DNA from 3 places in the Mesobacillus sp. AQ2 genome. Region 1 is predicted to be linked to each of the others. Evidence: riboswitches for the same ligand, from Rfam matches in the RefSeq annotation. Region 1 holds a riboswitch; each other region holds the start of a gene.

The links. A riboswitch is a leader RNA that binds a small molecule or an ion and turns the genes downstream of it on or off. The one in region 1 is predicted to bind preQ1.
Region 2: linked by a shared signal. The riboswitch ahead of QNH36_RS05185 (QueT transporter family protein) and the one ahead of queC (7-cyano-7-deazaguanine synthase QueC) in region 1 are both predicted to bind preQ1.
Region 3: linked by a shared signal. The riboswitch ahead of queF (preQ(1) synthase) and the one ahead of queC (7-cyano-7-deazaguanine synthase QueC) in region 1 are both predicted to bind preQ1.

What each region holds. Positions count from the first base shown of each region.
Region 1 covers NZ_CP126080.1:2,656,811-2,667,714, reverse strand. Annotated here, with positions in the region: gene QNH36_RS13370 (YbaN family protein) at 11-379, shown strand; gene QNH36_RS13365 (cyclic-phosphate processing receiver domain-containing protein) at 672-1,004, opposite strand; gene QNH36_RS13360 (FAD-dependent oxidoreductase) at 1,219-2,490, opposite strand; gene QNH36_RS13355 (methyltransferase) at 2,775-3,374, shown strand; gene QNH36_RS13350 (PaaI family thioesterase) at 3,500-3,967, shown strand; gene QNH36_RS13345 (hypothetical protein) at 4,011-4,520, opposite strand; partial or broken gene QNH36_RS13340 (nucleotidyltransferase domain-containing protein) at 4,661-5,375, shown strand; gene QNH36_RS13335 (hypothetical protein) at 6,548-6,847, opposite strand; gene QNH36_RS13330 (hypothetical protein) at 7,104-7,478, shown strand; PreQ1 riboswitch class I at 7,552-7,594, shown strand; gene queC (7-cyano-7-deazaguanine synthase QueC) at 7,648-8,304, shown strand; gene queD (6-carboxytetrahydropterin synthase QueD) at 8,304-8,780, shown strand; gene queE (7-carboxy-7-deazaguanine synthase QueE) at 8,773-9,501, shown strand; gene QNH36_RS13310 (VUT family protein) at 9,521-10,060, shown strand; gene QNH36_RS13305 (SDR family oxidoreductase) at 10,122-10,904, opposite strand, start outside.
Region 2 covers NZ_CP126080.1:1,044,007-1,054,910, reverse strand. Annotated here, with positions in the region: gene QNH36_RS05195 (DUF5667 domain-containing protein) at 1-207, opposite strand, end outside; cyclic di-GMP riboswitch class I at 293-375, opposite strand; gene QNH36_RS05190 (pirin family protein) at 447-1,292, opposite strand; PreQ1 riboswitch class I at 1,509-1,553, shown strand; gene QNH36_RS05185 (QueT transporter family protein) at 1,559-2,044, shown strand; gene QNH36_RS05180 (phospholipase D-like domain-containing protein) at 2,196-4,214, opposite strand; gene QNH36_RS05175 (MBL fold metallo-hydrolase) at 4,773-5,894, opposite strand; gene QNH36_RS05170 (NAD-dependent epimerase/dehydratase family protein) at 5,888-6,550, opposite strand; gene QNH36_RS05165 (FMN-binding glutamate synthase family protein) at 6,663-8,279, opposite strand; gene QNH36_RS05160 (NAD(P)H-binding protein) at 8,295-8,924, opposite strand; gene QNH36_RS05155 (catalase) at 9,027-10,904, opposite strand, start outside.
Region 3 covers NZ_CP126080.1:3,617,478-3,628,381, forward strand. Annotated here, with positions in the region: one part of gene QNH36_RS18240 (IS3 family transposase) at 1-147, shown strand, start outside; one part of gene QNH36_RS18240 (IS3 family transposase) at 150-1,073, shown strand; gene QNH36_RS18245 (CBS domain-containing protein) at 1,136-2,455, opposite strand; gene QNH36_RS18250 (hypothetical protein) at 2,605-2,853, opposite strand; gene QNH36_RS18255 (metal-dependent hydrolase) at 2,956-3,636, opposite strand; gene QNH36_RS18260 (M24 family metallopeptidase) at 3,847-4,944, shown strand; gene queF (preQ(1) synthase) at 5,235-5,732, opposite strand; PreQ1 riboswitch class I at 5,828-5,874, opposite strand; gene deoC (deoxyribose-phosphate aldolase) at 6,140-6,814, shown strand; gene QNH36_RS18275 (cytidine deaminase) at 6,851-7,273, shown strand; gene QNH36_RS18280 (AmiS/UreI family transporter) at 7,408-8,022, shown strand; gene QNH36_RS18285 (manganese-dependent inorganic pyrophosphatase) at 8,103-9,032, opposite strand; gene ald (alanine dehydrogenase) at 9,192-10,313, opposite strand; gene QNH36_RS18295 (hypothetical protein) at 10,707-10,862, opposite strand.

The DNA.
Region 1 (10,904 bases):
AGGATGAACGATGAACATCGCAGTAAAAGTTATATTGATCATCATTGGATCGCTCTCAATCATATTAGGAGTGATTGGGATCGTGGTTCCTCTTTTGCCTACTACCCCGCTAATCTTGTTAGGGGCAGCTTGTTATTTCAAAGCGTCCGATGAACTGTACAAAAAATTAATCCGGAATAAATGGCTGGGCGGGTATATAAAGGATTTCCGTGAGAAAAACGGAATCACGCTGAAGAACAAAATTTTAAGCATCAGTCTTATGTGGATATCGATAGCTGCAACATTGTTAATAGTCGATTTCTATTTTTGGCTTGCAGCTGGTCTAATTATTATAGCTGTAACAGTAAGTGCTTATATCCTATCATTCGATACTCTTTAAAGGCTGCCAAACCAGAGGGGAATTAAGCTTTTGCCCGAGACTCGTATTTTACAAAAATTTAATATCAATAATACAAGAAAGAGCAATGTGATCCATTGCTCTTTTAATCTTTTTTGATAATGAGTATTAAGTTCAACCAGAAATAATTAATATTACTGGATCATTATTCAGAAAAGGAATCTATTAATGAAAAGAGCGTCCATTAAATCAAAAGTGGCTGAATTAATTGTAAGCAAGGGGATTGTGGACATCTGCACTTAGGGAATGGATTTGTAGAGTCAAGTGATATGCATTAGTAATGCAGGGGCAGGGGGCGTAAATAAATATTGATGGTGTTGGGCATCAAGCTGTCTTTCTGAGCTTGTTTAAAACTGTTGAACATTGCCTTTCCTCCGGTATGGTTAGCGGAGTGGATGGTGATTCTTTCAGCGTAAAGTTGTTTAGTAATCATTATTTTCACGAGCATTAATCCATTCCTTACATGATTTGTAAGGTCATGGTCGAGTGAAAGATGGTCGATATCGTAATTATGAAGAAGGTACAGACATTCATCAATCGTTTCGGCCAAAATATAACCCTCTGGCGGTCGGCGGTAATCATCCATAAAAACACTTATTTTCTCCATTTCTAGCACTCCTTCCTAAAAGAGGGGTGACTAAGAAAAGTCGGATAGCCCAAAATTCTTTCTTAATCTAAAGCCTAACACATATCGCGACAAAAATGGACATTTTCAGCTTGGGAAATCCTTCTATTTTTTTAAAATTTGTGTTTTATCTATTTTATTTGTGTTTTTTTAAGTCATGCAAAAATCTTTAAAACAATCAAAACCCCAATCAAGTTTATCGTCGGGTTTTCAAAATTGTTGGGCGGAAAATCCTAGCGAGCAGGCTCAGTTTGACCAGGCTGACAGGGTGAGATTTAAGGTGCAGCACCGTGATAAACTGAGCGTAAACTTTTTCATCATGGGAACAAGCCAGGGAGACCTTTTTAACAAACCATTGTAATAAATTGAGACCAGCAGGTTTTGGGCCGCTCGTTGTGCTAAAACGAAAATCTTCTGTTAAGGCAGTCAGCCATGGCATATCGACAATCCTGCTTACCTTTCTATGGAACTTCTTTGTTAGGTCTTTTTTTGACAGCCCTTTTGATAAAAGTGTTTTTAATGCTTTAGCTTCCATTGCAGCAAGACTCATTCCCTGTGCGAAAACAGGATCTACACGGCAAAAGGCATCCCCAATAACCAATAATCCCGAAGGTAAGTGATTTTTTCTTTCGAAATGAAACCGCCTCATAGAGGGAAATCGATAGACTTGAACAGTGTCAGATAGCGGTAGACCAGCTTTTATTGCTTGAAAAAAATCTGGATGATCAAGTTTCTTAGAATATTGCAGAAAAGAGTCTCTGTTAGTTGGAACATCCTTCTCCCCATAGCCAATCAGGGTTACAAGCATATGGTTTTCTTCTAAAGGTGAAATTGTGCCCCCGCGGTTAAGCGATGGGGGACTTGGATAGGAGAGGAGACTATGCCAATCCCTTGTTAAAGGAGAAAGCTTCTGGTATACCATGCTGGCATAAAATAAATCCACTTTGATTTCTGTTTTAGCTGGCATGTAAAAGTGAGAATCTTTTAGCCATTTAGTATGGAGGGCTGCTGCACCTGATGCGTCGATAATTAAATCTGCAGGGATTTCTGTTACATTTCCGTTCTGTTCTTTGGTTACAACGCTATCAACCTCATTGTTTCGGTATAAAAGATTTTGAACCTTACATGAGTAGTGGAAAACGATATTTGGCATTGTTTCAAGTCTTTTCTGGATGCTTAACTCCAGCAAAGGGCGGCTTTGCTGGCTAATGAATACTTTTGAATCAAACCTGACCTTATGTCTTCCGTGATGGGACCATGAAAGATCGCCAGCAAAATCTGAAAGTGTCGCCCCTTTTTGAGACAATTCCTTTATAAGGCCAGGGAAAAGCTCCTCTAATATTTCTTCTCCACTTTTTAACAAAACATGGCCCTGTTTCCCCTGCGGGATACCGTTCCTGGCAGAGGCATCCTTATGATCCTTGTCTTTTTCTATTACAATGACTTCGTCAAAAAACTCCGATAGCACTCTGGCAGCCAGCTGCCTGCGATCCCGTTCCCAACAACCACGGCTCGATTTACTGCTTCCTTTTTAGAATACATTCGCTGCCCCCTGCTATATATATAGAAAAGTTATGTTTCTTCAAGACCTATAAGTTAAAATGTAGGTAGCTGAACAATACGATAATTTTACCTAAAGAGACAGGGAAATGAAAGAGCTGTTATATATAGATCCAGGCTCATGGATAAAATACAATATCCTGCGACTTGTTCAAGAAACCTGTATCCCTATTATGATTGGAGAACATGCTGATGAATGAGCAACAGTTTGATAGATTGCTGAATGTTGGAACCACGGGCCAACAGAAAGGATTCATGACATCCTTGCATTATCATCGTTATGAACCTACTCCATACGAGGCACTTGAGTTATTTTTTCAAGAGTATGAACTTAGTCGACATGATCAAATAGTTGACTTTGGGTGTGGTAAAGGGCGTTTGAATTTTTATCTTAATTATCGTTTCAATTCAACTGTCACTGGAATTGAAATGAATGAGATCTTCTATTCGGAAGCACTTGAAAATAAACTTAACTATTTGAAGAATCATCGTAACAGAGCGGATGCCATCCATTTTCACTGCATTTTGGCAGAGGATTATGAAATTTCCCTTGATGAAAATAAATTTTACTTTTTTAATCCTTTTACAGTGCAGATTATGATGAAGGTAGTTAAGAATATCCTGTTATCTTTTGAAAGGGAACCGAGGCAAATCGACTTGATTCTTTATTTTCCATCGGAAGATTATATTTTTTATTTGGAGTCGCAGACACCATTTGCACTGGTATTTGAATATGAATTACCGGATCCCAACCTGAATGAAAGATTTTTAGTGTACAGATTGAACCCTTAAAGCAAGTTTTAAAGAAATGAAAGAAATTAGCAAAATCCTGCTTTTTAAAGGGATTTAACCGTGAATAGAGAAATTATTACTGAATAAGGATTGATAAGGGAGGAAACAAATTGGAAGAGAAAGTGATGAATGCAATACAGGATGATTACCCAGAGGATTTTGCCTGGTGTTATGGCTGCGGAAGGATGAATGAACACGGCCATCATTTCCGTACAGGTTGGAACGGTGAAAAGACAATAACAATATACAAACCCAAAAAAGAACATATGGCATTACCAGGTTTCGTATATGGCGGTTTGATTGGTTCGCTGGTGGATTGCCATGGCACTGGTTCAGCTGCCCTCTACCTGCATCGGAAAAATGGTAACGAACCAGGTAATGGGGCAGAGCCTCCAAGGTTTGTAACAGCATCGCTTCATGTCGATTTCCTGAAGCCAACACCTAATGGAATCGAATTGAAAGCAATAGGAACCGTCCGCGAGATTCATCCAAAGAAATATCGCGTAGAAACAGAAGTATATGCTGGAGAAACATTATGTGCTAAAGGGGAAGTAGTGGCTGTTGTCATGCCTGATACTTTTTTAGAAAAATAATGCGTGAAAAAGACCCTGATCACCCTCAGGGTCTTAAATTTGATTATTTCACAGGTTCAAGCAAATTTGTCGGCAAAAAGCCTTCTTCGCCCGAATCCTTCATTTTCACCTTTGTTCGCCGGAGGTCTCTTTCCACTATTTCCGCTTCACTTCCCTGCTTGATTTCCTTGACATCTTGATCTTTTACGATCTTGTCCACTCCTTCTACATCATTCAATTCAATCAATTTATAAAGTTCATCATAAGCTTCTGCTGAAAGTGCAAGATAGGCATCTTTTTGGACTGTGGCCGTATCTCCGGACTGCAGGGTGTTATCCTTTACTTCCTGTTCACCTTCCTTGTAGGTATCCTTCATGTTCTGGATGATTCCCGGTGTTTCTTCTTTTACTTTATCAACGACTTCTTTTGACTTTTCCTCGGTTGCTTTCGCGGCATTTTTTGTTTCTTCTTCTAATTGTTTTGCTCCCTGTTCAGCTTCATCATTGCTGCATCCAGAGATCAACATAACTGCTAATCCAGCAGGCAATATCCATTTTTTTAATGAAACGGTCATAAGTAAAATCCTCCTGATCCCACTATTCGTATATTGTAAGATACCACTCAGGTTAGCAATTAAAACATCCATGCTACATCGACAAATACTCAATATTGGATAATAATACCTTTATACATTATTTTCGAGGGGGGATTTGCATGAAAGGGAAAAGAGGACTATCTCCACTTGCCACAGCCAAGAAATTCATAGATGACCTGTTTCCTGACTGTGACGCAGCGCTTCTGGCCGGGAGTGTAACCAGGGGGGGAAGCAACCGAAACCTCCGATTTGGATATGGTGGTCTTTATAAAAGATATTCCCTCAGCATACAGAGAGTCATTGGTCGCATATGGGTGGCCAATTGAAGTATTTGTACATAATCTGCACACCTGCAGAGAGTTTTTTCAAAACGATATTAGCAGGGCGAGGCCCAGTTTGCCCAGAATGGTTGCTGAGGGAGTGGTCATCAGAAATAATGAATTACTGGCTGAAATAATCGATGAAGCGAAAAGTATCATTGAAGAAGGTCCTGCCGAATGGACGCTGAAAGAGATCGAGTTCAAGAGATATTTCATCACCGATACTCTGGATGATTTCATCGGGACAAATAATAAGGCAGAAGAACTCTTCATTGCCAATGGTTTGGCTGACCAACTTCAAGAATTTATTTTAAGGACCAACAAACGGTGGATCGGCAAGTCAAAATGGGTAGTGAGGGAATTAATAAGATTTGACCCTGAATTTACTGAAAGATTTATTGGATCGTTCGAAATATATTACAAAACCGGAAACAAGCAAATGATCATAAAATTGGCGGAGGAAATATTAGAAGAATACGGTGGCAGATTATTTGATGGTTTTTCAATTAGATGAAAAAGCAGCCATATTATTGACTGATTTAGATTGCTTATTCTCAGCCTTTTTGAATCTTGACAGGTTTGAAGGAGTAGTGTGAAAAGCTGTCAAAAACCCGTCGTTATTTTGACAGGTTGGATGGTGTAGAGAGAAAAGTTGTCAAAAATCCATCGTTATTTTGACAGGTTTGAAGGAGTAGTGTGAAAAGCTGTCAAAAACCCGTCGTTATTTTGACAGGTTTATAGTTGTAGAGCAAAAAGCTGTCAAAAATCCGTCGTAATTTTGACAGGTTTGAAGGAGTAGTGTGAAAAGCTGTCAAAAATCCATCGATTTTTTGACAGGTTAGATGGTGTAGAGCGAAAAGTTGTCAAGAATCCATCGTTATTTTGACAGGTTTATAGGTATAGAGCAAAAAGCTGTCAAGAATCCATCGTTATTTTGACAGGTTATATGGTGTAGAGAGAAAAGCTGTCAAGAACCCGGCGCTATTTTGACAGGTTTATAGGTAAGAGCAAAAAGCTGTCAAAAATCCGTCGTAATTTTGACAGGTTGTGAGGTGTAGAGCGAAAAGCTGTCAAAAATCCATCGATATTTTGACAGGTTAGATGGTGTAGAGCGAAAAGTTGTCAAGAATCCATCGTTATTTTGACAGGTTTATAGGTATAGGTCAAAAAGCTGTCAAGAATCCATCGTTATTTTGACAGGTTTATAGGTATAGAGCAAAAAGCTGTCAAAAATCCGTCGTAATTTTGACAGGTTGTGAGGTGTAGAGCGAAAAGCTGTCAAAAATCCGTCGTAATTTTGACAGGTTGTGAGGTGTAGAGCGAAAAGCTGTCAAGAATACATCGTTATTTTGACAGGTTATATGGTATAGAGCAAAAAGCTGTCAAGAATCCATCGTTATTTTGACAGGTTATATGGTGTAGAGAGAAAAGCTGTCAAGAACCCGGCGCTATTTTGACAGGTTTATAGGTATAGAGCAAAAAGCTGTCAAAAATCCGTCGTAATTTTGACAGGTTGTGAGGTGTAGAGAGAAAAGCTGTCGAAAATCCATCGATATTTTGACAGGTTAGATGGTGTAGAGCGAAAAGTTGTCAAGAATCCATCGTTATTTTGACAGGTTAGATGGTCGCGAGCGAAAAGCTGTCAAAACCACGTCGTTGTTTTAAAATAAGCTTTTCAAATGGAATTTAAGCTTTGTAAATTGTGAAGGCAGCTATGCAAAAACAGCTGATGATAATGATCTCAATCGTGAGAAGGTACCAAATCCCTTCAGAAGCGGCAGTTCCTGCCATCGGTGCCGTGAATCCCATGATTAAACCAATTAGATATCCAGTCAATATTGTTTTGAAGTTAAATAGATTTCCAAATAGAATACCTGATAAACCTCCAATAATCACGGAAAGCAACGCGGCCTCCAGGAAGTGTAAAGGATATAAGTTGATAAAAATCAGCCCCGTTCCCAGCGCTAATCCGGCGGCGGCCACCATCGTTATATTCCTGCCCAGGTGTAAATCGATATACATTCTACGATTGTACAAATAGATATATAGAATATAAGCTGATAAAAAATTTATTGGATAAAAAATCACAATCCACTCCGGCAAGATTCATCACCTCTACATTCACTTTATTCATGTACGGAGAGGAGGTGCTAACAATTAGAATGGTGCTAGTCGTTTGTTCTTAACCCGTTGTAATTTTTAATAAATAAAATGAATAGTTTAAACTGAAAGAATGTTCTTTATGGATGAAATAGTTAAAAAGCTGCGATTTAAAGAAGGCAATACATTGGTATTGAATGCACCAGATGGATTCCGCTTAGGGGTGGAAGGTGAACAGCAGAGTGATAAAAATAATTTCTTACTTTTGTTCGTGAATAATAGTGACGAAGTCAGGGCGTGGCTGCCAAAGGCGCTGGAAGCTTTAAAGGAAGATGCAGTTTTCTGGATTGCATTCCCGAAGAAGAGTTCAAAGGTTAAAGCAGACATCAACCGCGACTCTCTTTTTGCGATCGTAAGCGAACTATCTGATTATAGAGCTGTAAGCAATGTCTCCATAGACTCAAAGTGGTCAGCTCTCCGATTCAGGCAAGAGCACCTGGTGAAAACAAAAAAATGACGGTATAAATTTAGCTTTCCTTTTATAAAATGTATGATAAAATGAATAAGTCAAAATTACATATTCCGTCTATACGGAAGAGGTTCTAGCTACCCTCTCAAAAAAACTAAGGGAAAACAGTACTGCTGTCTTAGTGGTGCTGTTTTTTCGTTGTAAAGGAGAATTTTTTATGAAAAACGAGAAAGCTGTTGTCGTTTTCAGTGGCGGGCAGGATAGTACAACATGCCTGTTTTGGGCTTTAAAAGAATTTAAAGAGGTTGAATTAGTGACATTTGATTACAACCAGCGTCACAGGACAGAAATTGACTGTGCGAAGGACATTGCAAGTGAACTTGGAATCAAGCATCATATCCTCGATATGGGACTGCTGAACCAATTAGCGCCAAACGCATTGACCCGGAACGAAATTGAAGTGAAAGATGGAGAGGACGGGGAGTTGCCGTCCACGTTTGTTCCAGGTAGGAACTTATTGTTTTTATCATTTGCTGGTGTTCTTGCGAGTCAAATCAACGCAAAACACATCGTAACAGGTGTTTGTGAAACGGACTTCAGCGGCTACCCTGATTGCCGGGATGTTTTTATAAAATCAATGAATGTTACCCTTAATCTTTCAATGGATGATAACTTTGTCATCCATACACCTTTAATGTGGCTGAATAAGGCGGAAACATGGAAGCTGGCCGATGATCTTGGCGCAATGGAATTTGTCAGGACAAAGACATTGACTTGCTATAACGGGATCATCGCCGATGGATGCGGGGTATGCCCTGCCTGCAGGCTGCGGAAGAAAGGACTGGATGAGTTCCTGGAAGGAGCTGAGTCATGATGTGCGATTTCCGAATTGTCGACCAGCTTCAAAAAATAGATGAAGATATAAAAAGAGGACAGTTAAAATATCACTCAAAACGTGTCCTTGTCAGCAAGGAATTTACCTTTGATGCCGCCCATCATCTTCATGAATATGATGGGAAATGCAAAAATCTGCACGGACATACGTATAGAGTCATCTTCGGTCTGAGTGGTTTTGTTGATGCCCGCGGTCTAATGATTGATTTTGGTGACATAAAGGATATTTGGAAGACAGAAATAGAACTATACCTTGACCACAGATATTTGAATGAAACCTTGCCGCCGATGAATACGACGGCTGAAAATATGGTTGTCTGGATTTATGAACAAATGGCAAATGCTCTGGCAAACAGAAAGCACTTGTATGACGGAGCTAGGGTTGAATTCGTCAGACTCTATGAAACTCCTACAAGCTATGCAGTAGCAAGACGGGAGTGGATGAAGATTGAGTAAGATTCCCGTTATGGAGATTTTTGGGCCGACCATCCAGGGTGAGGGAATGGTAGTAGGCCAAAAAACAATGTTTGTACGTACCGCAGGGTGCGACTATTCATGTGCCTGGTGTGATTCAGCATTTACTTGGGATGGGTCCGGAAATGATTTAATCAGGCAAATGGATGCAATAGAAGTTTGGAATGAGCTCACAACACTAGGTGGAGATGGGTTCTCATATGTTACGATTTCAGGAGGTAATCCAGCGTTACTGAAAAACTTGTCGAGTCTTGTTAATTTGCTAAAGGAAAAAAATATTAATATATGCCTGGAAACCCAGGGCAGCAAATGGCAGGATTGGTTCCTGGATATTCAAGCGCTGACCCTGTCGCCAAAACCGCCTAGTTCAGGGATGAAAACTGATTTTTATGTCCTGGATAAAATTGTAGATCGTTTGGCTGAAAAAGGCGCATTACAAAATGTAAGCCTGAAGGTCGTAATTTTTGATGACATTGATTATGATTACGCTAAAATGGTGCATACACGATATCCAGCACTATCTTTTTATCTGCAGGTAGGGAATGATGATATTGTTACCGAAAACCGCCAGGAGCTTGCGGTTTCATTGGTCGATAAGTATGAATGGCTGATTGACAAAGTGATGAATGATAATGAAATGAAGAATGTAAGAGTTCTGCCGCAGCTTCATGTGTATATTTGGGGAAATAAAAGAGGGGTTTAAATAAACAGGAGGTAAGATTATGAGAATCTTTTTATACTTGATTTCAATTATAACTGCCAACGTGATTACAGCGGCACTTGCACCACTTCAGTTTGGTATGTTCATTGTGCCGATGGGTACATTATTGATAGGAGCCACATTCATTTTCCGTGACCTTGTCCAAAATAAGTATGGCCGAGCGAAAACATACATGTTCATTGGCTTGGCTCTTGTATTATCAGCAATTGTTTCTTCGATTCTTGGTGACACTCTTTGGATTGTATTCGCTTCGGCTTTGAGCTTTGCTGTTGCTGAGACGACCGATACTGAAATTTATACGAGGCTAAAACTGCCAATGAGCTGGAGAATCTTCTATAGCGGATTGGTTGGCGGACTGTTGGACTCAATCATATTCGTCGTGCTAGGATTGAGTCCTTTAGGAGCAAACTTCCTGCCATGGGAAGCCGTCCCTGCTGCGATTTTAGGCCAGGTCATCGTAAAAACCATCATTCAGGGAATCGGTGCCATGCTGCTTAATCCAATCAATCATATTTTCAACAATAAAGCAATGTCTAACTAGAGAAAAGGTGTCCAATCTATTGATCGGGCACCTTTTTTATGAAAAGAATCTGCTGGGAGGATTACATATTCAATTTTTTAATAACGATTTTTTCAATCATTTTCCACGGAAGAAGATTTTTTAAAAACAAGGTATTCTTGATGCCTTTACCAATTGGATATCTCAATTGCGGGGAGTTTACGGATGCAATTCCAGAAACAAGCCTGGCAACATCCTGAGGATTCCCATAACTGGCATCAGCGGTTTTTAGTTCTTTCATAATCGCTTCCATAGAGGATTCATATGGTGATTGGTCATGCATTGGAACTGCTTCAATGCTTTTCCATATATCCGTTTTAAAGGAACCAGGTTCAATCAAAATTACATCGATTCCAAAAGGCTTTAACTCCAGCCTTAAGCTTTCACTGTATCCCTCCAGAGCATGTTTCGATGCTGCGTAGGCAGACAGGCCTGGGAATCCAAACCTTCCGCTGATGCTGCTCATATTTATGATTTTTCCATACCTTTGCTGACGCATAAAAGGGAGGACGGCCTGAGTGACAGCAATCACTCCAAAAAAATTCGTTTCAAATTGTTTTCGATATGTGTCCACCTCAAGTTCTTCTGAAAAGCCACCTTGTGCATAGCCGGCATTATTGACTAGCAGATCTACTGAATCCAGTGAATGCACGAACCTCTTGAATTCTTGGATTGATTCATCAATCGTAACATCCAACTGAAATAATTGAATCTGATCTGTCACTTTTTCAGCCGCTGCAAGCTCCAACAAATGATCTTTCTTTTTTAGATTCCTCATTGTGGCAGTCACATGATAGCCTGATTTGGCCAGTTCAATTGCGATCAA
Region 2 (10,904 bases), 1.6 Mb from region 1:
GTTCGCAAACTCTAAAAGCAGCTCGGCTTCCTTTTCATCATCAAAGGTAATTAAAAGCTTCAATTCTTCAAATAATTGATCAAACGTAAATAAAAACTCGTCTGGTGTCGTTCCGGGATCTGCAGTTTCAATAACTTCCTCTGCGGATACTCCCGTACCAAAAGCAAGCAACCCGATCAAAATTGTTGATGCGAAAAACTTTTTCATTCCAATTTCCCCCACTAATATATTGGAATTAAAATCAAAAAAGTGCTGTCCGAAGAGCAGCACACATAAATCGACTATGTGAACCTTCGGCAACTGGCTGGCATGGTCATGACTTTAGCCCCTGTAGTTTTGCGTCCCCAGGTTTCCCTGGATTTGCCTTTATCGGATTTTAATTCTACTTTTATCATACTTATTCGACACGAAAAAATAAATAAAAATTTTTAAAGTTTGCACCACAGCTACTTCGCTTCCCCGCCAAATTTCCCTTCCTGGTAATCCCGGTATGCCTGGCGGATTTCTTCCATTGAATTCATGACGAATGGACCGTATGCAACGACTTCCTCTTTGATTGGCTGGCCAGAGTAAACCAAAACTCTTGAGCGCTTATTCGCTTTCAAAGATAGGGCGCTTAAGCCTTTGCCAACATCATTGTAAGTTAAAGTTGCTGCTGAAGATTTCTTTAGGTTGGTCTTGCTTTCACCAGCTTCAAGTTCACCTGAAAGTACATAAAGGAACGCATTATGTGTCTCTGGAAGCTCATATGTGAATTCAGCACCTTCTGACAGGCGAATTTCAGATAAAGCAAATGGCACCAATGGTTCCAACGGTCCCTTTACACCCGCGGTTTCTCCTGAGTAGACCTTCAGTGTGCCGCCATCGAATGGGACAACAGGCGCCTCTTCGTTATATACATTCTGATAAGAAGTGGTTGTGCCTTTCAGCTCTCCAGGCAAATTCAGCCATAATTGCAGCGTATGGGCAATGTCGTTTTCCACCGCCTCCTCGGCATGCCTCGCTCCGCTGCCGGCGTTCATGTACTGGATATCCCCTGCCTCCAGGATGCTGTGGCCTCCATGATTATCGATATGTTCCAGTCTGCCGTCAATGACAAACGTAATCGTTTGGAAGCCGCGATGTGGATGGTCGGAAAAGGTTCCGCGCTTGAACCAGTCCTCCGCCATTAGAATGAACGGGTCCAGTTCCCTCCAGTCTTGCGGGTTCAGTACCATTCCTGCCTGCACATGCGGCATGACCCTCTCTTCATATTGAACGGTCCAATGCTTTTTTATATCTCTTTTAAACATTTTTATATCCCCTTTCCAGGTACTTCAATTTTTACAGGTCATTTTACCTTCCCAGTTGCATTAAATTATACCAATCGCAGGTATTATTTTAAATCAAAGATACTTTAAGCTGAGATAAACCCTATCTTAACCAGAGTCCAAGTCCCAAACTGCTATTCTAGAAAAATGCCATTGTGAGAAGGTCTTTCATCCTATATAATATAAATTTGGCTTTTAAATATCGTGGTTCGTAACCATCCCACGTAAAAAAACTAGGAGAGATGAAAATGAATACGAGAATGATTGTCCGAAACGGGATTCTTGCTGCATTGTATATTGCCGTTTCCGCAGTTATCCAGCCATTCGGCTTTACCAATGTACAGTTCCGCGTATCGGAAATGTTCAACCACCTGATTGTTTTTAACAAAAAATTTTTCTTCGGAATTGTATTAGGTGTGTTTTTAACAAACCTGCTCTTTTCCCCCATGATCGCTTATGACCTTGTTTTTGGGGTTGGCCAGTCAGTGATTTCTTTATGGATTACGATTTTCACTGCAAAATATATCAAGAATATCATCGGCCGGATGTTTGTGAATACTCTGGTGTTCACCTTCACGATGTTCCTGATTGCGCTTGAATTGAATCTAGCATTCCAGCTGCCGTTCTGGTTCACATGGCTGACAACAGCCGCAGGTGAATTCATCGTAATGGCTGTCGGCATCCCAGTGATGCTTGCGATCCATAAACGAGTGAATCTTGAGAAGTTGGTATAATTTTAAATAAACGGTTCAGCAGAAAAGTCAGGAAAAGCAAATGTCCATCACCCCTGCTCCACAGGCAGTGAAATAAAAAGAAGGCAAAACGTTTTCACTCGTTTTGCCTTCTTGTATGATGTAACTCTTCCTTGCTCATGCTGTACTCAAACTACTGCAATACTCCGCCAGCCTGGACGTAACGGGCATTGAATTCCTGAAGAAATTGGTTCGTAACTGCTGCATCGTGAATGATCAGCATGTTTTCGTCATTAACATTGTTTCCATTGTTGCTCCAGTTCGTCGATCCGACGATGACAGTAGGGTCACTGTTTGTATCGGCGTCAATCAGCATGGTTTTACTGTGAAGTTTGCGTATTTCTGCATCCGCATAGACTGGTGCGGGATTGTTCCAGCGTGTGTTAGGATTGTTCACACTGGTTTGCGAAGCAGTCCTCCCTGTCATATCCACACTCGCGGACCACCACTGGTTCCAGAAATCCGAATCGAACAAACCTTTCACATCAAATCCAGTCAAGGTTCCTTCCATATCATTATAGGAACCCTCCCACTTATTCTTCAATTCATCCGCTAACGCCTGGTCGCTCCATGCAAAAATCGAGAAGTATGTATTAAAGTCAGCTTCATTCCGAATCACATCAGCCATTTTGCCAACAGCGTTATCCCCAGCTGAAAAATAGATTTCAACCTTCTTACCATTGATATCTAAAACATGTGTGGTGTTATCTGTTTTGCGCGTGCTGAAGTTTGAAGCAACTGGATCTGGATTCAATGCATTGCTTCCCCACATCTCATTGAATTCTGTTTCATAGATGCCGGCAAGCTGTGGCCAGTTAATTTCAACAATCTGGTTTTGGTTGCCGTCAAGGATGCCCTGCTGCATGTTTTCATCAGTACCATAAAGGCCTGTCACGGTAAAATTCCAGGTTCCTGTGAATACCCAGCGATCATCCACTATTGCGAATTTGTTATGCATCTGGTTTCCTGGCCCATAGTAGCTTCCTGCCGATTTTTCCTCTGCTTCAACAAAAAGCCGACCAGTAGTATCACTGTTTCCAACTGTCACAGTTACTTGCTCAATATCTGTAACGCCGGCAGGCAATCCCTTTTCTGTTCTTTTGGCACTGTCTTCAACGGCAAACATAGGTGAGTCTGAAAAAATGACAATATCATCCTCAGTTCCAATGACCGCATCCTGCCCGCGCTTCATTTTTTCAAGATAGAGCCGCATTGTTTCAAATCGTTCTGCGTAATGCGGGTCTGCTGCATCCTTGGAATCCGCAATCACTCGCACATCCACACCCTGTGCCGCCTTCTGGATCAATGTATCAACCACTCGCGGCAGGTTGATTTCATAGGTGGCAAAGTCAATGCTCGTTGTTGCAGAATTTAATCTTTTGATTAAGATATCTTCAAAGTTTACATTATAGTTCGCTTCGTTCCCCGCAGAAGCATATTGCGGAAAAGCACATTTATTAAAATAGACATTCATCGCGCCTTCTGCCTCAGAAACATTATTCAGGCGCTGCGTCCTGTCATCACAAACGCTTGGCGTTTCAGGAGGAGTTGTATTTCCGCCGGCATCACCACCCGAACCGCTGCCATCAGTGGCCGTTGAATTCAGGGCCTTTGGAGTCCCAAGGCCATCGGCATAACTTGCATTGGCTGTCGCCCAGTTTGTCGAATCAAGTCCGGCAACAGCTGGATCAATCCGTTCCATTGTCGCTTTTGCCGTATTATCACCTGCATACCATGAGTCGACCTCATCTATAACAGCACCTGCGGCATTCATTAATTTCAGATATTCAGCTGTATTGCCAAGCGAGCCGCTGTAAATCTGATCAGCCTGGATCCCTGTTACGGATTGGTCATCTGTCTTTTCCAGCAAAAAATAGCCATATGCCGGAATCGTCCCGCTCAGCTTGATTGCCGGGGCACCATCCGTGGCATTGAGCTGCCAGCCATCGAGCACCACATCAGAACCTGAATTGTTGTAAAGCTCAATCCACTCATCGCTATAACTGTTGTTCGTGCCCATCCAGGCGATTTCATTGATGACGACATTCCCAGTCCCTGCTGCTTCCACCTTTGATACAGCGGGCAGGAATGATGGGTAAAGCGTGAAAAAAAATAAAATAATTGCAGGAAAAACAGAAATCAACTTCTTCAACTTTGACTACCTCCTCAAATATAAATCCAAGATAATCATAATGTAAAAAAGTTGTCGAAATATGATGAAAATGTAAATTTTTCAAAAAATGAGTCTTTTTAAGGAGTTTAAATTTGTGTAGAATATCACAACAGAAACGAATGACCCAGGCAGCTTCCAATCCCGTGCCATTTACCGATAAAAAAAACCATTCAGCATGGAATGGGATCAAATTATTTTTCCTTCACTGCCTTTTTGTTTCAAAAACCTTTAGAATCGGAAATAATATCCCTCTAGGTTTGGCTAATGCGACTCTTTCGGACAGTTTTACTACCATTCTCGGAAAATGTGTCCGTTAGAACCTCTCTATCGGACACTCTTACAACCTTTCTATGAAAAAGTGTCCGTTAGAACCCCTCTATCGGACAGTTTTTCAGCCATTCTCGCGAAAAGTGTCCGTTAGAGATATCTATCACAAAAGCAATACTGAAATAGTTGCGAGTCATCTAAGAGCTGCCATACATTAAGCAACAATCCCCAGCAAAAAAAGCCATGTTATCACTAACATGACTTTTAAAATCAATATGAATCTGTCAGCTTCCACCAGGCAGTCTCTGGAATCTGGTCTTCGCCTAAACAGATGGTTTCTCCGATTCTTGGCGTTGCAATAACGACCCCGGATTCTTTTGCCGCCTGAAGCGCCCTCTCAACTGGATCATGCCAGGCATGAAGCGACAGGGTGAATGCTCCCCAATGGACAGGGATGAGCAGCTTTCCTTTGACATCCTGATGTGCCTGGACCGTTTCTTCTGGAAGCATATGAATCGCTGCCCAGCGTGCGTCATACTGGCCGCATTCCATCAAGGTCAGGTCAAACGGTCCATACTTTTCGCCAATCTCTTTAAAATGCGGACCGTAGCCGCCATCACCACTGAAATATACCTTTGATTCAGGACCAATTATTACCCACGAACACCAAAGCGTTGAGTTACGGTCGGTGAGTCCGCGGCCAGAAAAATGGCGGGCCGGGGTGCACGCCAGCTTAAGACCTTCGAAGGTAAATTCACTCCACCAATCGTGTTCACTGATCTTCCCTTCAGGAATTCCCCATCTTCCCAAATGGCTCCCGACTCCGAGGGGAGTTATGAACTGTTTTACCTTCCCCTTCAACTTCATGATCGAACCATAATCAAGGTGATCATAATGGTCATGAGACAGGACAACAGCATCAATCACAGGCAACTCATCAATCGCGAAAGGGAGCTTTCCACTGTATCGCTGGTTCCTAACCGGAAAAGGTGTTGGAGCCTTCCCGAACATTGGGTCAAAAAAAATCGTTTTCCCTTCTATCTCTAACAGGAAAGCGGAGTGTCCGAACCAGGTGACTTTCACTGAGGAACCTTGATTTATTCCAGGTGTGTAGGCTGCCATCGGAATAGGAATCCTTGGCCTTCTTTCGGAATTGCCTTTTAAAAAGTCCCTCATCATGGAAAGCATCGAACCAAAACTCGTATCCCAGTGGGTTGGGGTCTGGTTGACGAATTCCCCCTTTAGATATTGCGGAGATTGTGCGAATAACTCTTTCTTCTCTTTGGATTGCTTTCCCCCAAAAGCCGGATGAATCTTCAGGACCGCATATCCAAGTACAATAATTCCTGATATAACCAATATAAGATCGATGATCATGTTAATGTTCAGCACCCTATCTCTTGTATGAGTTCAGAAGGATACACAGTCAGTCCTTTATCATTTTTCTGGGCAACACGATACATTGCAGAAGCCACTGTCCTTCCTTCAATCGCTTTATATTTCCTTAACGGACCGGTAAAAAGAAAAGGCAGTTTCGAAAAAATGGCCGCTGCCGTCCTTTCGCCAAACCTGAATTCTTCACGTTCCCCCAGCAGGAGAGACGGACGGAAGATGGCAGTTGTTTCAAATGGGATCTGTTTGATTTCCTCTTCGAGCTTCCCTTTCATCCTTGGATAAAAAATTGCAGATTCAGGGTCCGCGTTCATTGAGCTGACAAGCAAGAACTTCTTTGCTCCCTCCGAACTCGCCAGCGTGGCAATGGAAACTGGATATTCAACGTCTATTTTCCACATCGCTTCCTTCGTTTTAGCCTTTTTGATTGTTGTTCCAAGACAGCAAAACACATCGTCCGCTGTAAATAGCTGTTTTCTTTGTTCGAGCTGATTGAAATCGACGATTCTTTCATCAAGTTTTGGATGATCAATCCCAACCGGCCTTCTTACAATCGCAATGACTTTATCATACTCATTCCCATTCAATAGAAACTGCAGCAGTTCCTTCCCAATCAAACCGGTCGCACCGGCAATCAATGCTGTTTTACCCGCCAAGCAAGCAACCCCCTAATGAAAAGCTTAATACCCTTTATTATTCCACAATTTGTTTGATAAGAAAATTTTAAAAGCAAAACAGCCAGCCCGCGAATGGACTGGCTTTCTATCATTAATCGATCTTTCGTTCTTTTTGCAATTGTGCTCTTCTTGCCGCGATAATCAGGTCTTCAACCGGCGATACGCGCCCAAGTTTATCTTTATGGACAATATGTTTCCGTTCAAATTGTGTGGGACTATCCAACCCGGCAGCCGCTGCCAGATTGTACAGGCCTTCCCGCAGCGAAATGATATAGTTGGCGACACGGTACATCTTCTCATCGACAACCAGGCCATCCTGAAGCTTCTTGTCTGTGGTCGCTACCCCCGCAGGACATGTATTCGTGTGGCATACCTGGGCCATGATGCAGCCAACACTGATCATCATTCCGCGGGCGATATTCACCATATCAGCTCCCATTGCCAGAGCGATGGCGACTTTATCAGGGGTGATCAGTTTACCAGAAGCGATCAGCTTCACACGGTCTCTTATCCCATACTGACGGAGCATTTCATCCACAACCGGCAACGCCGAATGAATAGGAAGCCCCACCGTATCGGCCAGCTCTTGATAGGTTGCGCCTGTCCCGCCTTCACCGCCGTCCACCGTAATGAAATCCGGGCCTTTCCCGCTTTCTTTCATGTAAGAAATCATGTTTTCAAGTGCGTCCATGTCCCCGACGACAATCTTCATACCTACAGGCTTGCCTCCAACCGAGCGCAATTCCTCGATCCAGTCGAACATGGATGGGACATCACTGAATTCATAAAATCTGTTCGGACTGTTAATGGTCTTTCCGACTTCAACCAGACGGATTTTGGCGATCTCCTCGGTAACCTTTGCACCTTCAACATGGCCGCCGCGTGTCTTAGCCCCCTGCGCCAGCTTGATCTCAAATGCTTTTATCTGTGGCATCTCGCTTTTCTTCTTGAATTCTTCCCAGGAAAACTCCCCGTTTGGCTTGCGGACACCAAATAAATCGGGACCGATTTGCATGATGATATCCGGATTCCCTGCGAGGTGGTGGTCGGACAATCCGCCTTCACCTGTATTCATCCACGTTCCGCCTGCAATTCCGAGACCTTTTGACAACGCCTGGATCGCTTTCTCACCAAGTGCTCCATAGCTCATAGCTGACTGGCCTACCTGGCCTTTTACCCTGAATGGATAGCGGCAAGTACTTTCACCAACAACGACAGCGTCTTCATCCTGCAAGTAATAAGGGTCAACCAGCTTTTCCTCGTTGTGTTCCTTCCGTGTGAACAGCCCCTCGCCATCAATCTTGTAAACTCTTGTTTTGACTTTTTCTGCGTTATCGATCTTCATTTCTTCAGTCAACTTCGGAAAAAGCGTATTTCGAATATAAAAGCCTTCTGCATCAAAGTCTTTTAAAGAGCCGAAACCAATCAATCTTTCCTTATACTTCCCTGCCTTAACGACATCCTGGTATTCTTTGCGCGAAAAAGGCTTTCCTTCATTATCAGCATTAAATAAATACTGCCTAAGTTCAGGGCCGATGTGTTCGGTAAAATAACGCACCTTCCCGATGACAGGGAAATTCCTCAAAATCGAATGCTGTTTTTGCTTGTCGTCTTTTAAATATAAATAAATGAATAACAGAATCGGCACGAGTATGATCAAGGCGATGAAAATAAACAAGCCGATCACAAGGTAATCCGTCAAACCCATTTGGATCCTCCTTTCCTATAATGAAGATAATGCTTTTGTTATCATTGTATCCCCGTCTGCTACCTCGAATGTCTTATTAAAAGTTCTCTCCGCCTCAAGCGACTTGACGAGCACCTCAGCCAAGTCCTCGCGTGATATTTCAGCATCATTTTCCTCAAGTGTGACAGCCGCCGATATTTTTCCATCCCCAGGTTTATCTGTAACCGCTCCAGGCTGTATTACAGTATATGTCAGATTTGATTGACGCAGTAATTCATCCGGCATCTCTTTGGCCCCGATGTCACGGCTTTCATCACCTTCCGCTTCATTGGCTGTGATGGCACTCATCATTACAAAGCGCTGAACTCCCTGCTTTTCGGCCTCCTTTACCGTCTCTATGACCGACTCATGGTCCACCATTACTGTTCTGCCCGCTTTGGCTCTTGGATTGATGCCCGTTAGATAAATGGCCGCATCATAGCCCTGGAATAAGCTTGGCAGCAACTTCTCCTCATATATCACCAGTTCATTCGCTCCAAGCTTTTTCAATGTCTCGATTTGATTTTCATTGCTGATCACTGCGCATGACTGATATCCGTTTTTCATAAGCTTACTGACAACCAATTCGCCAACACTGCTATGCGCACCGAAGACAATCACCTTCATTTATGTCCCCTCCTTTGGTAAGCTTTTCCGTTTACTTTGTTGCTTCCATAAGCCGGTTTTGTAAAAAAGAGAAACAGATATGATCCGTTTCTCTTTCTTAAATTAAATCATTCGATTCCAGTGGCGGTGTTCTGCTACTGCCTTGATGAATTTCTGGGCTTCACCTGTCACTTCTTTGCTGTTTTCAAAAACGACGACACCTGAGGCTTCTTCATGGCCGATTCCTGCAGCAGCCAGGAGTTCTGCACCTTCTTTTCCTGCACCAACTGCCTTTAAGTGGCTGAACGACTCATCCACAAAATAAACGGCTTCCTTTTTCTGCTTCAGGCTGTCGACACTCTGCTGGCCGCCGGCGATATACAAAGCGTCAAAAAGAACAGAGCTTCCTGTTAAAAGTGTATGCTGGGCTTCAATCTCACTCCCGTCATCGCCCTTGATCATGCCGAGCTGTTTGCTGACAATTTCCGCTGTAATGCCGCTCTTTTTCAAAATCTCCATCACACCGGAAACTTCTGCTCCGTTAAATCCATGATCTGCAAGGATCGCAACCTTTCTGGTATTCGGGAGCTTCGCTGTATTCATTTGGCTTAATGCTGGAGAAGACATAGTCACTTCTGCTGGTTTGCTTTCTGGCTTTTTTGCCCCCAGACTTTCTGCTACCTGCTCAGCCAGTAAGGTATCGATATTGCCGAGCATCTCGACCACCTGCTGCTGTACATCCTTGCTTTTTACCTTACCTAGCTCAAAGCCGAATGCCTGGATCATATGCTCCTTTTCAACATCGGACATGCTGTTCCAGAAAAGGATTGCCTGTGAATAGTGGTCCTTGAAGCTGTCGCTGCGTGCCTGGACTTTTCGGCCATCCACTTTTTCCTGATAATGTTGATATCCACCCTCGCTCGCGGATGAAGTTTTTGGATGATTGCTTTGGAGCGAGTTTTTATGGTAGGCTACCTGGCCGCGGTCAATTGTCATCCTGTGCATTCCATCGCGCTGATTGTTATGGAACGGGCATACGGGCCTGTTTATCGGGATTTCATGGAAGTTCGGACCGCCGAGACGGGAAAGCTGCGTGTCGGTATAGGAGAACAAACGCCCTTGAAGAAGCGGGTCATTTGAAAAATCGATTCCTGGCACGACATGTCCCGGATGGAATGCGACCTGTTCTGTTTCCGCAAAGTAATTGGTCACATTCTGATTCAGCGTCATTTTTCCGATGATCTTGACTGGCACCAGTTCCTCTGGCCAGATTTTAGTCGGGTCCAGAACATCGAAATCAAATTTGAATTCGTCTTCCTCATCAATCATCTGGACGCCAAGCTCGTATTCTGGATAATTCCCCATCTCGATCGCATCAAAAAGATCACGGCGATGGAAATCAGGGTCTTTGCCGGCAAGCTTCTGCGCTTCATCCCAAACCAGTGAATGGACTCCCAACACCGGTTTCCAGTGGAATTTTATAAAACGGGCCTTCCCCTGTTCATTGATAAACCTGAATGTATGGACACCAAAGCCCTCCATCATCCGGAAGCTGCGCGGAATTGCACGGTCTGAAATATGCCACATGATCATGTGTGCGGACTCCGTATTATTCGCGATAAAATCCCAGAACGTGTCGTGCGCTGACTGCGCCTGCGGGATTTCATTATGCGGTTCCGGCTTGACTGCGTGAATCAAATCAGGGAACTTGATTGCATCCTGGATGAAAAATACAGGGATATTGTTGCCGACAAGGTCGTAATTCCCCTCTTCTGTATAAAATTTAGTCGAAAAACCGCGGACATCACGGACAGTATCACCTGACCCGCGTGAACCGGCAACCGTCGAGAAGCGCACAAAGACCGGAGTCTTTTTTGACGGATCCTGCAGGAACCCTGCTTTCGTATATTCAGCCATTGGCTCGTACACCTGGAAGTACCCATGAGCCGCAAATCCCCTTGCATGGACAATACGCTCAGGAATGCGCTCATGGTCAAAATG
Region 3 (10,904 bases), 960 kb from region 1:
ACAAGGCCTGTAAACACAGGTAGACCAAGTGAACGAGAGCTTTCCCTTGAAGAAAAATATGCAAGGTTAGAGGCAGAAACAAACCTGTTGAAAGCAGAGAACGAACTATTAAAAAAGATTCGATTTGCCGAAAGGGGGATGAAGAAGAAATAAAGTTATCGGCTGACCAGAAATTCAACCTTATTCATTCCGTCATTGAGAAATACAACCTAAAAGGAATGGTTTCCTACCTCTGTAAAGTAGCTGGCGTGTCCCGTCAGGGTTACTATAACTACTTTTCAGCTAAACAAGTTGAGAGAAGGAAGGATCGGGAGAAACAGGATGAATCCCTACGGGACCTGATTTTAAAAGCATACAATTTTAAGAATCGTAAGAAAGGCGCTCGCCAAATTAAGATGGTATTGGCAGGTCAGTTTGGTGTTGTCTTCAATCTCAAGCGAATCAGAAGAATCATGAAGAAGTATGGAATTGAGAGTCCTTTTAGGAGAGCGAATCCCTATAAGCGCATCATGAAGGCTACCCAAGAACACAAGGTCGTCCCGAACGTGCTTAGCAGGGAATTCAAACAAGGAATCCCCTTCAAGGTCCTCCTTACCGATATTACCTATCTATATTTCGGAAAAGGAAAAAGGGCTTATTTATCAACCATTATTGACGCTTCCACCAATGAAGTCCTAGCTCATCAGGTCTCTGATCGAGTTACTCTTGATATCGCTACGGATACACTTAAGAAGTTAAAGAAAAACAGGAGAATCAAACTGGCTAAAGGAGCTTATATCCACTCTGATCAGGGAGGTCACTACACCAGCCCTGTTTATCAAAAGCTGGTTAAAAAATTCAGATTAGGACAATCCATGTCCAGGAGAGGAAACTGTTGGGACAACGCTCCACAGGAATCTTTCTTTGGTCATTTTAAGGACCTGGCTGATATAAAACCATGTGAAACCTTAGAAGAGCTAAAACAAGAAGTGAAAGCTGCCATCCACTACTACAATCACTACAGATATCAATGGAATATGAATAAGATGACCCCTGTTCAATACAGAGATCACCTTCTTAAAGTAGAAGCCTAGCCTTTTTTTAAAATGTCCTTTACAAGGGGTACAGATTAATCACGGATCGGCTTTTTAATCTATTAATGTCTGTCGATCAGCTGGCACATCATCATCGCCTTGCCGACAAGAACTCCGTCATTGAAGGCTTCAATATCGACCTTCCCAAACTTCCTTCCTACCTCGAGAACCTTCGGATAAATTTCTATGACACTGTCAATTTGTACAGGCTTGATAAAATAAATCGTCATATTCTCAACGACCAGGTCACCTTTTTTATATCCTCGCAACACACGGTTCGCTGCTTCTGTCACGATGGTTGTAAAAACACCGTATGAAATGGTCCCAAGGTGGTTCGTCATCTGCGGAGTCACCTGGCAGCGGAAAATATCTTCATCCTTGGTTTTTCCTTTTGCCAGGACAAGCTGGTTCGTCACTGTATCGTCCAGCGTCTCCCCTACCTGCGGCTGGCGCTGGACCATCTGAAGGGCTTTCAATACATCCTGTCTGCTGACGATGCCCTGAAGCTTGTTTCCATCATCAACAACTGGCAATACCTCAATTCCTTCCCACACCATCATATGGGCAGATGAAGCAACACTCGTCGACCCGCTGACGGTCATTGGGCTTTTCGTCATGATTTTCTCGATCAAGGTATCCTGTTCATGGCCCATGACATCCTTTGAAGTGATCATCCCAATCACTTTCATATTGTGGTCGACGACAGGAAAACGGCTGTGCAGCGTTTCGTCCTTATGGCGATACCAATCTGATACAGTGTCATTCGCCTTAAGGAAAACCGTTTCGGCTACCGGAGTAAGGATATCCTCGACAAGGATGATTTCTTTTTTGATCAGTTGATCATAAATCGCACGGTTGATCATCGTCGCGACTGTAAATGTATCATAACTGCTTGAGATGATCGGCAGCTGCAATTCATCGGCCAGCTTTTTGACATGGTCCTCGGCATCGAAACCGCCAGTCACCAATACGGCTGCTCCGGCTCTTAGCGCATGCTCGTGCGCTTTATCGCGGTTCCCGACGATCAGCAGGTTGCCCGCGCCCGTATAGCGCATCATCGCCTCCAGTTTCATCGCCCCGATGACAAATTTATTCAATGTTTTATGAAGCCCTCCGCGTCCCCCAAGGACCTGTCCATCAACGATGTTGACGACTTCTGCGAACGTAAGCTTCTCGATATTTTCTTTCTTTTTCCGCTCAATCCTGATGGTGCCGACACGTTCAATCGTGCTGACATACCCTTTATTTTCCGATTCCTTTATGGCTCTGTATGCAGTTCCTTCGCTTACGTTAAGTGCCTTGGCGATTTGGCGCACCGATATTTTTTCACCTATTGGCAATTCATCTATATATTGAAGTATTTGTTCATGCTTAGTTGCCAAGACTTTCACCCTTTATCATAATTTTCCGTTCAATGTAGCTCTATCCATTTACATTATAAGGTTTTAAAGGGTTTGATTCAATTGTATTAGGGTCAAGGCCATAATTTAGAAGAATGATACTCTTAAAAAGAAAAACTGGCCGATTAAAATCAGCCAGTGTAGACGCGCGATTTTCTTTTCTGGTTGCTTCCCATTTTTCCGCTTCCTGTGCCGGCCTTCTTTTTCGCCGTGTATAAGAAAGCCGCCAGATTCCCGGCAAAAACCAGCAGAGCGAGAAACAGCCAGGAGCCTGCAAACAGGGCTTCCTTTCCTCCCGCCTGGAGATTAATCTCCGGCAATGCGATGTAAAGCATGACGCCGCATAACAGCAGGTACAATAAGTAACGGTTCTTCTTCATTCTTGCCCTCCTATAGGTTGTCTTAATTCATATCTATGCTTAACAGGCAGAAAAAAGCATGGTAAATAAAAAAGCCGCACAAATTTTGTGCAGCCATGGGTATTACAATTCGATCGCTTCTCCCGCTTCAAGGACACGACCTTGATTGTTTTTCAGCATTTTTACGAAGGCATGGGGATCCTGCTTGATTGGCGGGAACGTATTGAAATGGATTGGCACAACTTGCTTTGCGCCTAGAAATTCAGCAGCCAGTGCCGCATCTTCTGGTCCCATCGTAAAATTGTCGCCAATCGGCAGGAATGCCAGGTCAATTGGATGCCTTTCGCCAATCAGCTTCATGTCAGAAAACAGACCAGTGTCGCCCGCATGGAACACTGTTTTTCCTTCTGCCATGAACAGGATGCCAGCAGGCATGCCTCCATAAATCACTTCATTGTTTTCCGTGACCATACCTGTTCCATGGAAGGCCTGGGTCATCTTGACTTTGCCAAAATCAAATTCATACGCGCCGCCAATCGACATCCCATGTGTGTTCAGGCCTTTCCAGCTTAAATATGTAGCGACTTCGAAATTGGCGATTACCAGAGCATCATGTTTCTTCGCCAATTCAAGGGTATCCCCGAGGTGGTCTCCATGCGCATGGGTGAGGATAATCACATCTGGCTTCACATCCTCCACCTTCAGATCGGTCAGGTCATTTCCAGTAATGAATGGATCAATCAGGATGGTTTTCCCATTCGATTCAATTTTAACAACAGAATGGCCGTGATAAGATACTTTCATATTATCGCTCCTTTCATTGGGCTATTTTCACAAAAATCACGTTAGAAACCTTGCAAAAATCAGCCATATAAATAAACTATTTCAACACCCTTTGACAATCTCCTGCTTCCATTTTCTTTTTACCCAACAACTCTTATCATTAAAAGTTTTACTTTTGACCAGGTAATTGCTACTCTCATAGTGTGATGTACATATAGAGGAGGAATATCTATGACTGAAAGATTGGCTGCGTTATCAGGATGGATGAAGGACAATGATGTGGATGTCACATTTATTACATCCCCTGATAATGTATTTTATTTGAGCGGATTTTTAAGCGATCCACACGAAAGATTACTGGCTGTTGCCGTGTTCCAGGATGCTGAGCCTTTCATGATCTGCCCGGCTATGGATAAGGAAAATGCCAAGAATGCCGGATGGGAGCTTGAAATCCTTGGCTACAGCGACACAGATGATTCAATGGAACTTGCCTTCAATGCGATGAAGAAGCGTATTTCTTCCATCAAGAAGATTGCAATTGAGAAGGAACAGCTGAATGTCGAGCGTTATGAGAAGCTGACTGGACTTGTAGGCAATGGTGAATTCGTTTCAGCAGAGGAAAAACTGCGCCTGATGCGGATGGTGAAAACTGAAGAAGAATTGCAAAAGCTCAGAAAAGCTTGTGAACTGGCTGATTTTGCGATTGAGACAGGAGTCAGCGAGATCAAGGAAGGCAAAACCGAGCTGGATGTCCTTGCTGCAATTGAGTATGAATTGAAGAAAAAAGGCGTTACAGAAATGTCATTTTCAACAATGGTACTCACAGGAAAGAATGCTGCAGCTCCGCATGGCACTCCAGGGCTGACAAAGATCAAGAAAGGCGACCTCGTCTTATTCGACCTTGGCGTTGTGATGGATGGCTACTGCTCAGATATCACAAGGACCGTTGCCTATGGCGAGATTAATAAACAGCAGGAAGAAATCTACAACACCGTGTTGAAAGCACAGCTGAAAGCTTTGGATACAGCTCGTGCCGGCATAGCCTGCTCAGAGGTTGACCTTGCTGCACGCAAAGTGATTGAAGAAGCGGGATACGGCGACTACTTCCCGCACCGCCTAGGCCACGGACTCGGAGTCAGCGTCCACGAGTATCCATCATTGACTAGCACGAATCCATTACTAATGGAAAAAGGAATGGTGTTCACTGCAGAGCCGGGAATCTATGTGCCAGGCGTCGCGGGCGTAAGAATTGAAGATGATGTGGTCATCACCGAGGATGGAATTGAAATTTTAACGAAATACCCTAAAGAATTGGTATTTGTATCGTAAAATAAGCCCAAAAACCGCCTGCTGTCATGTGATCCAGGCGGTTTGTTTTTGATTTTCATTGAGGAAGCTTCTTTTTTAGCGAGTTTCAATTTTTTATAGCGGAAATTTCCTTTTTTATATAGCGAAAAAATTTTTTATAGCGACTTTCCTGTTTATATAGCGAAAATTTCTTTTTTATAGCGACTTTCTTTTTTATATAGCGACTTTTGAATTTTTGTAGCGAGTTGGAAAAAATCCGTGTTTTTTTCCAGTTAAAAAAGAGCAGCATCTGCAGCTGCTCTTTTTCCTAATTAGCGATTATCGACTTTTTCCGGGTACATATCGTGGTTCATCATCCGGTAGTTAGCCATTTCCTCGTATTTTGTTCCTGGCTTTCCGTAGTTTGTGTACGGATCGATCGAGATTCCGCCTCTTGGCGTGAATTTTCCCCAGACTTCGATATATCTTGGATCCATCAGCTTGATTAAGTCATTCATGATGATGTTCATGCAATCCTCGTGGAAATCACCGTGGTTCCTGAAGCTGAACAGATACAATTTCAAGGACTTGCTTTCTACCATCAGCTTATCCGGGATGTAACTGATATAAATCGAAGCAAAATCCGGCTGTCCTGTGATCGGGCACAGGCTCGTAAATTCCGGTGTATTGAATTTTACAAAATAATCCCTGTATGGATGCTTGTTTTCGAAGGTTTCCAATATTTCAGGGCTGTATTCGAATAAGTATTTGGTCCCCTGGTTTCCAAGTAACGTCAAATCTTTCATTTCCTCATCTTTTCTTCCTGCCATTATAAAGCCTCCACTAATGTCCGCAAACGCTAAACGAGGCCGAAAACCCTGCTAATAAAAAAACCACATCCTCATGGATATGGTTGAAATTATTCAAATCCATAGTTTTTTATAGAGGGTGTCCGCTATGAACCTCTCCCGCGATGCAGGATTTGTATTCAATTTATATTGCCACTATAAAGAAATGTCCTGTTAAAGTCAAAAGAAAATTTTACAAAGACAAAAGGAGTTATGACAATCCCGTGTATTTCCAGTTTTTATTTTTACATATGTTCATTAGGTTATTTACATTTGTTCAACCACCTGATATATTATTCATGTAAGTAACACATAATAACTTTGTGCTATATATTTTTGCTCATTATGAAAGCGTTTCATTACATTTTTTTGGAAAGGGAATGAATTATATGATTAAAGATTTAGCGGGTATGATTGATCACACATTGCTTAAAGCAAATGCAACTGAAGCAGAGATTGTAAAGCTGGCTGAGGAAGCAAAAGAATATAAATTCGCTTCTGTCTGTGTTAACCCAACATGGGTAAAGACTGCTGCTGAAATTCTTAAGGATGCTGAAGGTGTAAAAGTTTGTACAGTAATCGGCTTCCCTCTTGGAGCTGCAACTTCTGAAACAAAGTCATTCGAAACAAAAAATGCAATTGTAAATGGCGCGACTGAGGTTGACATGGTCATCAACATTGGTGCTTTGAAGGACAAGCAGTATGACCTTGTTGAAAAAGATATCAAAGCTGTTGTTGACGCAGCAAAAGGCAAAGCATTGACTAAGGTGATCATCGAAACTTGCCTTCTTACTGATGAGGAAAAAGAAATGGCTTGCAAGCTTTCTGTTAGTGCAGGAGCTGATTTCGTCAAGACATCTACAGGATTCTCAACAGGAGGAGCAACTGTGGAGGACATCGCTTTGATGAGAAAAACAGTGGGCCCTGATATCGGCGTTAAGGCATCAGGTGGCGTTAGAAGCCTTGAGGATGCACAAAGCATGATCGAAGCTGGTGCAACAAGAATTGGTGCAAGCTCTGGCGTAGCAATTGTCAACGGATTGTCTTCTGACTCTTCATACTAAGCAACAAAAATACCATTTGGGAATGGGGAATGGACGATGGATAAAAAGACGCTTGTTGAAAAAGCTATAGAAGCAAGAAGCACAGCATACGTTCCATATTCTAAGTTTCAGGTTGGCGCAGCAATCATTACGAGCAATGACAATGTCTATCTTGGCTGCAATATTGAAAATGCCTCTTACGGACTGACAAACTGTGCCGAAAGAACTGCCATTTTTAAGGCTGTATCCGAGGGTGATACAGAAATCAAGGCGATTGCAGTAGTCGCTGATACTGAAGGTCCTGTTTCTCCTTGCGGTGCCTGCCGCCAGGTTATTGCAGAATTTGCGACTGAGGATACTAAAATCTATCTTTCGAACCTGAACGGTGATGTGAAGGAAACGACAATTGATGAGATCCTGCCGGGATATTTTACATCCAAGGATATGGACAAAGTCGATCAGTCGAAGAAAATGGTTTAATAGCTGCAAGTTAACATAAGGAGCAATTCCTTTCATCCTCGAAAATAGGGTTTTGGAATTGCTCTTTCTTATTTAATCTATCGCTGCTCGATAAAGGAGGAAAGAGCCGTCCATTCATCAGGACGGCATACATCATGGGAGACGCAGGTTTATTATTATCAGGCGCAGCACTTTTCCTGAACAGCTTGATGCTTCTGGGAAAAGCGAATGCGAAAAGTGTAGCAGTATTCAATTTATTTATCGGAGCCATGCAGGTCATCGTTCCATTCTATTTAATCATCGCATCTGACCAAAGCAATTGGACTATATACAGTCTTGCCAGCATCTTTCTGTTTGGCTTTACTTATTTATATGTTGGCATGACCATATTGAAGGACCTTGATGGCAGCGGACTGGGCTGGTACTCTCTTTGGGTGGCTGTCATAGCCCTTATTTACGCATTCGTTGCATATATCCATTTTGGAGACATCGTCAATACGCTTACTTGGCTGATGTGGGCCTATCTCTGGTTCCTGTTCTTCCTGTCGATGGGAATAAACAAAAAAATCGATGCGTACGTCGGCAAGGTAGCAATGGTTCAGTCATGGCTGACTTTGACTTTCCCGGCATTGCTGTCCATGACCGGCCTATGGAAGACTGATCAGGTAGCGCAAGCATGGATCTATTTCTCGATTGCAGCTTTTGTCTATTTTGCCTATATTACATTCAAGCTGAAAAAAGCAACTGCAAGATCTGAGAGATTCGCTTAGCCAAGATGGGTTTATCTGACCCCCAAAAAAGCAAAAACCGTCCTGCCGATTTGGCATGGACGGTTTTCTTTTGTTGGCGATTATTTAGCCAATACGTTTGTCAGTACTGGAACGACTTGCTTCTTGCGGGAAACGACGCCTTTAAGTGTCGCTGTATTGTCTTCAAGCGTCACATTGAATGCTTCTTCGACTGCTGAAGCCTTTTCACCAATCGCAAGTGCAGCAGAATCATTTGTTAAAATATCCGTGATGACCAGCAAGAATAAACCAAGCTTCTTCTCAGCCACTTTCTTGTTCAATGCATCCTCAAGCTCCACCTTGCGTGAGAGAACATCATTGACGTCCACTGTGTTCACCTGGGCGATTTCAACCTTTGACTCACCCATTTGGAATTCCTTTGCGTCAAGGGAGATGAGCTCTTCAATCGTTTTGCTGCTAAGATCAGCGCCAGCCTTCAGCATTTCAAGGCCGTATTCTTCTGCATTCACTCCAGCAATTTCAGCCAGTTCACGAGCAGCCGCCACGTCCTGGTCTGTGCAGGTTGGTGATTTGAACAGCAAGGAATCGGAAATGATTGCAGACAGCATCAATCCGGCAATGTTCTTATCAATTTCAACATTGTTTTCCTTGTACATCTTGTTCAGGATTGTCGCTGTGCAGCCAACTGGCTCAACACGGAAATAAAGTGGATCGCTTGTTTCAAAATTGGCCACACGGTGGTGGTCAATTACTTCAACGATCTGTACATCAGTAATATCTTCCGCACTTTGCTGACGTTCGTTATGGTCGACAAGGATGACCTTGTCCACTTCTTCAGAAACCCTTCCAGCAAGGCGAGGTGCCTCAGCCTTGAAATAATCTAGTGCATATTGAGTTTCTCCATTGACCTGGCCCAGTCGGACTGCTTCTGCATCGACACCAAGCTTTTGCTTTAAGTTTGCATACGCAATCGCAGAGCAGATTGTATCTGTATCAGGATTTTTATGGCCAAAAACAAGTACTTTTTCCATCATGACACTCCTCAAGTTACAATTTATCACGGACATTCCATTAAAGAACCCGTATCCCATAAATAATATACGCTAAAATTGAAAGATTTTAAACAGCTTTGTCCAAAATTGGCCCATATAAAAAGATCCGGATGCTTGGCTCCGGATCTCAGTGAATCATTAGATTTGTTCCAATAATGTTTTTGTTTCAGAATATACAAGGTTATGCGCTTCAGCGACCGCCTGGTATGTTACATAGCCATTAAGCGTGTTGATTCCTTTCAGCAACGCTTCATTATCCAGGCAAGCCTTCTTGTACCCTTTGTTCGCAATCTGCACAGCATAAGGCACTGTTACGTTTGTCAGTGCGATTGTGCTTGTCCGTGGAACTGCTCCAGGCATATTGGCAACTGCATAGTGCACAACACCATGCTTTTCATAAGTTGGGTTGTCGTGAGTCGTGATTCTGTCAGTTGTTTCAAAAATTCCGCCCTGGTCGATCGCGATATCAACAACGACTGATCCCGGGTTCATGGACTGAATCATTTCTTCAGTCACAAGCTTAGGAGCCTTAGCGCCAGGAATCAACACAGCACCGATCACTAAGTCAGAAGCTTTAACTGCTTCAGCAATATTCAAAGGATTGGACATTAAAGTTGTAATATCAGATCCAAAAATATCGTCTAAATGGCGAAGACGGTCAGGATTCAAGTCGATCATAGTAACTTCAGCACCAAGTCCGACTGCCATTTTCGCTGCATTCGTCCCGGCTACACCGCCGCCGATAATGGTAACCTTTCCTCTTTGTACACCAGGAACTCCGCCAAGAAGGATTCCTTTTCCGCCATGTACCTTTTCAAGGAACTGAGCGCCGATTTGTGTGGACATACGGCCAGCCACTTCACTCATAGGCGTCAGCAATGGAAGTGAGCCGTTTGCCAGCTGAACTGTTTCGTAAGCAATACCGACTACCTTGTTCTCGATCAATGCTTTTGTCAGCTCAGGTTCTGGAGCGAGGTGTAAATATGTAAATAAAATTAAACCCTCACGGAAATATCCGTATTCTTCTGGCAGAGGTTCTTTAACCTTCATGACCATATCCTGTGCCCATGCTTCTTGAGCGCTCTCGACGATTAAAGCGCCAGCAGCTTTGTAATCCTCATCCGTAAAACTTGAGCCGATTCCGGCACCTGTTTCGATATAAACCTCATGCCCGAAATTCACAAGGTTGACGACTCCTGCAGGCGTCATCGCCACACGGTTTTCATTATTCTTTATCTCTTTAGGTACACCGATACGCATTCTTGCATACCTCCTATGTATTAGATTGCTCTTCCATTTCAAGCTGCTTCTTCATACTATTTTAAAAGAAGTGGAAAAAAGTAAAAAGAAACAAGATTGAAAACACTTTCATTTTAGTAGAAAAAAGAGCTTTTGGCAAAACAATTCGTATGAACTCCCCTAAAATATACTATTCTGAATATTAAAGATATTATCTCTCTTAATTATATTTCATATTGACGGTTAACTTTTAAAATCACTCTCTTTTACATTATTCCAACTGCAGCCATCTTCCGTTTGCAAAAAAATTGCTATCCTTTTAAAAGTCAAAGGCTTGCTAAGAACACTAGATTAGCAAGCCCTTACTACTTTTTCTATAATTTGCAGGACCTTTCAGGCTGTTTTCCCTAAAAACTATCTCATTTCCTCATCGGCTTCTGCGGCTGCTTTCATCTGTTCCTGGGGTACTATTCCGCTGTTGTAGGAATCCATGATCTGCTGGCTGACTTGCATAATACCCTGGTCATCATAATCATAGGATGACCGGCCTTGTCTCTCCTTTTTATCCATATTGGTTCCTCCTTTGATGTGATGCTTGCATTTATAGTTTTC